One region of the Micromonospora ureilytica genome, then DNA from elsewhere that is predicted to be linked to it. Evidence: predicted binding sites of a transcription regulator. Region 1 holds the regulator's gene; the other holds the start of a gene.

Region 1 (4,157 bases):
GCAACTCCTCGCCGACGCGCAGCCGCTGCACGGTGGCGGCGTGGTGCCCCTCCGGGCCGTCCAGGGTCAGCGCGTCGCCGGTGGGCAGCGCCTCGACCAGGAAGAGCGGAGCGGACACCTCAGGCGTGCCCGTTGAACGCGTCGCGCATCCGGGAGAAGAAGCCGCCCTGCTTGGACAGCTCGGCGACCTCCTCACCACGGGTCTTGGCGAAGTCGCGCAGCATCTTCTCCTGGTCCGGGTCGAGCTTGGTGGGAGTCCGCACGTCCAGGTGCACGTAGAGGTCGCCTCGGCCGGTGCCGCGCAGGTGCGGCACGCCCCGGGCGCGCAGTCGTAGCGTGCTGGCCGGCTGGGTGCCGGCCTTGACGTCGACGGTCTCCTCGCTGTCCAGCGTCTTGATGGTCAGCCGGGTGCCCAGCGCCGCCGCCGTCATCGGCACGGTGACCCGGCAGTGCAGGTCGTCGCCCTTGCGGGAGTACACGTCGTGCGGGCGCTCGTGGATCTCCACGTAGAGGTCACCGGCGGTGCCGCCACCGGGGCCGACCTCGCCCTGCTGGGCCAGCCGGATCCGCATGCCGTCCTCGACGCCGGCCGGGATCTTGACGGTCAGCGAGCGGCGGGTACGAACCCGACCGTCGCCGGCGCAGGTGGGGCAGGGGTGCGGGATGGTGGTGCCGTAGCCCTGGCACACGGTGCACGGCCGGGCGGAGACCACCTGGCCGAGGAAGGTGCGCTGCACCGACTGCACCTCGCCCCGGCCGCCGCACGCCTCGCAGGTCGCCAGGTGCGTGCCGGCGGCCGTGCCGGCGCCCGAGCAGGTGGTGCAGAGCACAGCGGTGTCAACGGTGATCGGGGCTTCCACGCCGAACGCCGTCTCGTGCAGGTCGAGTTCGAGTCGCAGGATCGCGTCGGCGCCCGGGCGGGTACGCGGCCGTGGGCCACGGGCGCCACCTCCCGCACCGCCGAAGAACGCGTCCATGATGTCCTGGAAACCGACGAACGGACCGGCGCCTCCGGGGCCGCCCGGACCTCCGGCGCCGCCGCCACCCGGGGCGAGCGGGTCGCCACCCAGGTCGACGATCTGCCGCTTCCGGTCGTCCGAGAGGACCTCGTACGCGGCGTTGATGTCCTTGAACTTCTCCTGAGCCTCCGGGTCCGGATTGACGTCCGGGTGGAACTGGCGCGCCAGCTTGCGGTAGGCGCGCTTGATCTCGTCATCGGAGGCTTCCCGGCTCACACCGAGAATGCCGTAGTAGTCCCTGGCCACTGCGTTCCGTGTCCTCATGTTCGTCTCGCGTTGCGCCGGTCGGCGGCCGCAGCCGGCCGCATCGGCCCTGACCAATCAGTTCTGGGCCAGCAACTCGCCCACGTAGCGTGCCACGGCGCGCACCGTGGCGATGTTGCCGGGGTAGTCCATCCGGGTGGGCCCCAGCACCCCCAGGCCGCCGACGATCGTGGCACCCGGGCCGTACCCGGTGCTGACCACCGAGGCGGCGCGCAGGTTGTCGAACTCGTTCTCGTCGCCGATCAGCACCCGGGTCGTGCTGGGCTCGGTCTCACCGATGAGCTTGAGCAGCACGACCTCCTCCTCCAGGGCCTCGAGGATCGGCCGCAGGGAGCCCTGGAAGTCGAGCAGGCCACCCCGGGTGAGGTTGGCGGTGCCGGCGAGCGCGATCCGTTCCTCGTGCCGCTCGACAAGTGTCTCCAGCAGGACGGTGGCGAGCGTGGTCATGGTCGGGCGCAGCCCGGTCGGCGCTTCCTCGACCAGCGCCTGCACCAACGGTGGCGTCTCGGACAGCCGGGCGTTGGCGAGCTTCTCGTTGATCAGTCGGCGCAGGTCGGTGACGTCGTCGGCGGGCACCGGGCCGGGCAGCTCCACGAGCCGCTGCTCCACCCGCCCGGTGTCCGCGATCATGACGAGCATCAGCCGGGTCGTGGAGATCGGCACCAGCTCCAGGTGACGCACCGAGGAACGGGCCAGGCTCGGGTACTGCACGACGGCGACCTGACGGGTCAGCTGGGCGAGCAGGCGAACCGTGCGGTGCACCACGTCGTCGAGGTCGACAGCACCGACCAGGAAGCGCTCGATGGCCCGGCGCTCGGCCGGGCTGAGCGGCTTGACCCGGGACAACCTGTCGACGAAGAGGCGGTAGCCGCGGTCGGTGGGCACCCGGCCGGCACTTGTGTGCGGCTGCCGGATGTAGCCCTCCTCCTCCAGCACGGCCATGTCGTTGCGGACCGTGGCCGGGGAGACCCCGAGCTGGTGCCGCTCGACCAGCGCCTTGCTGCCGACCGGCTCCTGGGTGGAGACGTAGTCTTCGACGATGGCGCGGAGCACTGCGAGTTTCCGGTCGTCGAGACCCATCCTCCGCACCTCCTGTCGCACGTCGGCCGCCGGCGCCGTGGGCCGGCCGGGCCGTCCTGGCACTCGACTGTAACGAGTGCCAGTCTACGTCGGCAGGCCCGCCGACGCGATGATCAACGACCACCTGTCGGTGCGGCCCATGCCACCCCATTGGGCTGATCGGCCCGCACGGCGGGGCGGTGTCGCTCTGGTGCGGCGTTGCCACCGGCCCTTACCGTGACATCCATGACTGAACCTCCTCGCCCTCCCGGGTCGGGCGACCCCGGCAACTACCCGCCGGAGCCCACCTCCCCAGGCCCGTTCCCGTCGTCCGAGCCGCCCACCGCACCACTGTCCGGGGCACCCGGCCCGGCCGGCTATCCCCCGGCCGGTGGCTATCCGCCGCCCACCGGTGACCAACCGCCGTCAGGCGGCTACCCTCCGGCAGGCGGCTATCCGCCGCCCGGGGGCTATCCCCCACCCGGCGGTTACCCGGCCGGTGGGGCATACGGCGGCCCCGGTGGCGGCTACGCCAACAACGAGGACAAGACCTGGTCGCTCGTCGCGCACTTCGGCGGCGCCCTCGGCGCGCTGGTCAGCTTCGGTCCGCTGGGCTTCGTCGCCCCGCTCATCGCCTACCTGACCCGCGGCCAGCAGTCGCCGACCGTCCGGGCGCAGGCCCTCGCCGCCCTGAACTTCCAGATCCTCTGGTCGGTCATCGCGTTCGTGCTGCTCTTCGTGAGCTGGTGCCTGCTCTTCCTGCCCAGCATCGCCGTCGTGGTGATCCAGATCCTGTTCGGGATCATCGCCGGCGTGAAGGCCAACGAGGGCACCCCGTACCGCTACCCGATGACTGCCAACTTCATCAAGTGAGCCGGGCCGGCCGCTCCCCCGGCCGGTCTGGAACACCGCTGCCCCCGGTCCGGGGGCAGCGGGCCACTCAGGGCAGCAGGTCGCGGACGACCGCGTCGGCGAGCAACCGCCCGCGCAGGGTGAGCACCGCCCGGCCGGCGGCGTACTCGTCGGCGGCCAGCAGCCCGTCGGCCAGCGCCCGCTCGGCGCCGGCCCGGCCGGTGGCGTCGAGCACCGCCAGCGGGAGGCCGCTGGCCAGCCGCAGCCGGAGCATCACGTCCTCCATGTGCGCCTCGTCGACAGTGAGCACCTCCCGGGCCAGCCCGGGAGACGCGCCGGCGGCCAACCGCTGGGCGTACGCCGAGGGGTGTTTCACGTTCCACCAGCGCACCCCACCGACGTGGCTGTGCGCCCCCGGCCCCAGCCCCCACCAGTCCGCGCCGGTCCAGTAGAGCAGGTTGTGCCGGCAGCGGGCCTCCTCGGTACTGGCCCAGTTGGAGACCTCGTACCAGGAGAGCCCGGCCGCGTCGAGCGCGGCCTCCGCGGCCAGGTAGCGGTCCGCGGCCACGTCGTCACTGGGGTACGCCAGCTCGCCGCGCCGCATCCGGGCCGCGAGCCGGGTGCCGTCCTCGACGATCAGGGCGTACGCGCTGACGTGGTCCACTCCGGCGGCCACGACCTGCTCCAGCGAGGCGGCGAAGTCCTCGGCCCGCTCCCCCGGGGTGCCGTAGATCAGATCCAGGTTGACGTGCTCGAACCCGGCGTCGCGCGCCTCCAGGGCGGCGGCGGTGGCCCGGCCGGCGCTGTGTTTGCGATCCAGGATCGCCAACACCCCCGGGGAGGCGGACTGCATGCCCAGCGAGATCCGGGTGTAGCCGGCGGCCCGCAGCAGCTTCAACGATTCCGGGGTGACCGACTCGGGGTTGGCCTCGGTGGTCACCTCGGCGTCGGCGGCCAGCCCCC
Region 2 (4,157 bases), 650 kb from region 1:
AGCCGCTCGGCCAGCTTCTCCCGGTCCCAGTCGGAGTCGGAGGCCTCGATCTCCTTGCGGATCTGGGACACCCGGTCGGTGACGTCGGCCTTCTGGCCACCGCCGTCGACGATCGTGGTGTTCTCCTTGTCGACCACGACGCGCCGGGCGGTGCCGAGCACCTCCAGGCCAACCTGGTCGAGCTTGTAGCCCAGCTCCGGGGCGACCAGCTCGGCGCCCGTGGAGATCGCAATGTCCTGGAGCATCGCCTTGCGCCGGTCACCGAAGCCCGGGGCCTTGACCGCGCAGACCTTGAGGGTCTTCCGCAGCGAGTTGACCACCAGGGTGGAGAGCGCCTGGCCGTCCACGTCCTCGGCGATGATCAGCAGGGGCTTGCTGTTCTGCAGGACCTTCTCCAGCAGCGGCAGCAGCTCCTCGATCGCCGAGATCTTCTGGGTGGTGACCAGGATGTACGCGTCCTCAAGGACGGACTCCTGACCCTCCAGGTCGGTGACGAAGTTCGGCGAGATGAAGCCCTTGTCGAACTGGAGACCCTCGGTCACGTCCAGTTCGGTGGTGAGCATCGAGCCTTCCTCGACGGTGATGACACCGTCGCGGCCGACGCGCTCCATCGCCTCGGCGATCAGATCGCCGATCGTGGAGTCCTGCGCGGAGATCGTCGCCACGTTCGCGATCGACTCCTTGCTGGTGACCTCGGCGGCGCGGCCGAGCAACGCCTCGGAGACCTTGGTGGCCGCCGCGTCGATGCCCCGCTTGAGGCCGGCCGGGTTGGTCCCGGCGGTCACGTTGCGCAGACCCTCGCGAACCATCGCCTGGGCCAGCACGGTCGCGGTGGTGGTCCCGTCGCCGGCGACGTCGTTGGTCTTGGTCGCCACCTCCTTGACCAGCTGTGCGCCAAGGTTCTCGTACGGGTTGGTGAGCTCGATCTCCTTGGCGATGGTCACACCATCGTTGGTGATCGTCGGCGCACCGAATTTCTTGTCCAGGACGACGTTGCGCCCGCGCGGGCCGAGGGTGACCTTGACCGTGTCCGCGAGGGCGTTGACACCGTGCTCCAGCAGGTGCCGGGCGTCGTCCGAGAAGCTCAGGATCTTCGCCATTAATGTCCCTTCGAAGCGCCATTGCCCCGGCCCGGCGAGCCGGACCGGGGCAATGGAACTGATCGGTTGCTTACTTCTCGATGACCGCGAGGACGTCGCGGGCGGAGAGCACCAGGTACTCCTCGCCGGCGTACTTGACCTCGGTGCCGCCGTACTTCGAGTAGAGGACGGTGTCGCCGACCTGCACGTCAACCGGAACCCGGTTGCCGTTGTCGTCGACGCGCCCCGGGCCCACAGCGAGGACGGTGCCCTCCTGCGGCTTCTCCTTGGCGGTGTCGGGGATCACGATGCCCGACGCCGTGGTGGTCTCAGCCTCGTTCGCCTGGACCACGATGCGGTCCTCGAGCGGCTTGATCGCAACCTTGGTCGCGGTAGTCACGGGCATACCCTCCTGGGGTACTGGTTTCGTTGCTGGTCAGCGGGGCTGACCAGCGTCAATCTGCCTCATGCCACCGGGCGGTGCCGTCGTCGCGGGTGCCGGTCCGCCTGGCGTGCGCACCCGGGTCACGAGACCCGGAAGCTGGCACCCTCATGGTGAGAGTGCTAATCGCAGGTTATTCCGTGGCTAGCACTCCGTCAAGGAGAGTGCCAGCGAGTCGCGCCCCGCCAGCCCGGATTTCCGGGTCCACCCGGACAATGGCCGGGTGGATCTCGATCAGCTGGCGGCGCTGCGTACCCCCGAGGGGTCGGCCGCGCTCACGGCGGCGGCCGGGCTGGCCGGCGGTGACCCACTGGCCGCGGCGTCCGCGCTGCGCGCGGCCGGGGTGCCGCCGACGTTGGCCGCGGCGGCCCTCACCCAGGCCGAGCTGCGCCACCGGGCGGTCGGCAAGTTCGGCGCGGCCGCCGCTGGGATGTTCCTCACCCGTCCCGGCCTGGAGCAGGCCACCCGCCGGGTGGTCGCCGACCGTCGGGCCGCCCGGCTGCACGCGGCCGGCGTGCGCACCCTGGCCGACCTCGGGTGCGGGCTCGGGGCCGACGCGCTGGCCGCAGCCCGTGCCGGCATCCGGGTGTACGGGGTGGAGGCCGACCCGGTGACCGCCGCGATGGCCGCCGCCAACGCCACGGCGGCCGGGCTGGCCGAGCTGTTCACTGTCGAGTGCGGCGACGCGACCGGGTTCGACGTGTCAGCTGTCGACGGGGTCTTCTGCGATCCGGCCCGCCGCGCGACAGGCACCGGGCGGCGGATCTTCGACCCGCGCGCGTACTCGCCGCCGTGGGACTTCGTCACCGGGCTGGCCGAGCGGGTGCCACGCACCGTGGTGAAGGTGGCGCCGGGCCTGGACCACGCGCTCATCCCGGCCGGCGCGGAGGCCGAGTGGGTCGGCGTGGACGGTGACCTGGTCGAGGCCGCGCTCTGGTGCGGCGCACTGGCGGAGGTGCCCCGCCGCGCCACCCTCTACCGCCAGCGGGGCGTCGAGAACCAGCGTCACCAGCTCACCGGCTCGGGCGCCGACGAGGCGCCGGTCGGGCCGCCGCGCCGCTACCTGTACGACCCGGATCCGGCGGTGGTCCGCGCGCACCTCGTCGCCGAACTGGCCACCGACCTGGACGCCACCCTGGGCGATCCGAGCATCGCCTACCTCTACGCCGACCAGCCGGTCCGCACCCCGTACGCGCGCTGCCTGGAGATCACCGACGTGTTGCCGTTCTCGCTCAAGCGCCTGCGGGCTCTGTTGCGCGACCGTCGGGTGGGCCGGGTGGAGATCCTCAAGCGGGGTTCGGCGCTCACCCCGGAGCAGCTCCGACGGGATCTACGGCTGGCCGGGGACGAGGCGGCGAGTCTGGTGCTCACCCGGGTCGCCGGCGCACCGACGGTGCTGATCGGCCGGCCGGTCGACTAGCGTCGCCGGTGTGGCGGGACAGGGCACTCCGGCAACGGCACTGTTGGTCAGGCGCGGGGTCGCGCATCGCACCCATCCGTACCGGGTGGCGTCGGACGCCCCGAACTACGGCGCGTTGGTGGCGGTGGCGCTCGGCGTGGCACCGGAGCGGGTGTTCAAGTCGCTGGTGACCGAGGTCGACGGCGCGCTCACCGTGGCTGTCGTTCCGGTCACCGGCGAGCTGGATCTCAAGGCGCTCGCGGCGGCGGTCGGCGGCAAGCGTGCGGCGCTGGCGGACCGGGCGGTCGCCGAGCGGGCAACCGGCTACGTACGCGGTGGGATCAGCCCGCTCGGGCAGCGTCGGCGGTTGCCCACAGTGCTGGACGAATCCGCGCTGGGCCTCCCGACGATCTACGTCTCGGCTGGTCGGCGCGGTCTGCAACTCGAACTGGCCGCGGCGGATCTGGTGGCGCTGACCGACGCGCGTACCGCGCCGTTGCAGACCCACTGACGGCGTTCGTTACGTCGGATGCCCGGTGGGATACCCACTGAGTAACAGTCGCGTTGCTGAATTGTTATCGCCCCCAACAAACTAGTGACCTGCGCGGTCTTGTGGAGCTGGTGTGACGCGAAATACGTTGCCGGACACAACAAAACAACACCTCCCCCACCTCCGAAAGGACCCTGCACATGCGTAAGGGGATCCTCACCATCGCCGCCGTGGGCCTGCTCACGACCGGCGGCTTGACAGCCTGTAGCGACGACTCCGGCAACGGCTCGGCCGACTCCAAGAAGACTCCCAAGATCGGCGTGATCCTTCCGGACAGCAAGTCCTCCCCCCGCTGGGAGACGGCGGACCGCCGCTTCCTGGAAGAGGCGTTCAAGGCCGCCAACGTCCAGTACGACATCCAGAACGCCCAGAACGACAAGACCGCCTTCCAGACCATCGCCGAGCAGATGATCACCAGCGGCGTCACCGCCCTGATGATCGTCAACCTGGACTCCGGCACCGGCAAGGCCGTGCTCGACAAGGCCAAGTCGCAGGGCGTCGCCACCATCGACTACGACCGGCTCACCCTCGGCGGCTCCGCCCAGTACTACGTCAGCTTCGACAACGAGTCCGTCGGGAAGCTCCAGGGCGAGGGTCTGGCCAAGTGCCTGACCGAGAAGGGCGCCAAGAACCCCGTCGTGGCGTACCTGAACGGCTCCCCCACCGACAACAACGCCACCCTGTTCA

The links. The regulator HrcA, encoded in region 1, represses chaperone genes, less so after heat shock. The targets are predictions, from matches to a motif close to GGTTNGCACNCTCNNNNNGAGNGTGCNAACC.
Region 2: groES (co-chaperone GroES) is a predicted target of HrcA. The motif match lies at 1,619-1,649, and genes of this name have one in related genera.

The regions. Positions count from the first base shown of each region.
Region 1 covers NZ_JADOTX010000001.1:7,052,050-7,056,206, reverse strand. Annotated here, with positions in the region: gene IW248_RS32540 (16S rRNA (uracil(1498)-N(3))-methyltransferase) at 1-118, opposite strand, end outside; gene dnaJ (molecular chaperone DnaJ) at 120-1,265, opposite strand; gene hrcA (heat-inducible transcriptional repressor HrcA) at 1,341-2,363, opposite strand; gene IW248_RS32525 (DUF4870 domain-containing protein) at 2,589-3,215, shown strand; gene hemW (radical SAM family heme chaperone HemW) at 3,283-4,157, opposite strand, start outside.
Region 2 covers NZ_JADOTX010000001.1:6,401,689-6,405,845, reverse strand. Annotated here, with positions in the region: gene groL (chaperonin GroEL) at 1-1,100, opposite strand, end outside; gene groES (co-chaperone GroES) at 1,171-1,479, opposite strand; gene IW248_RS29475 (THUMP-like domain-containing protein) at 1,745-2,941, shown strand; gene ybaK (Cys-tRNA(Pro) deacylase) at 2,952-3,431, shown strand; gene IW248_RS29465 (sugar ABC transporter substrate-binding protein) at 3,611-4,157, shown strand, end outside.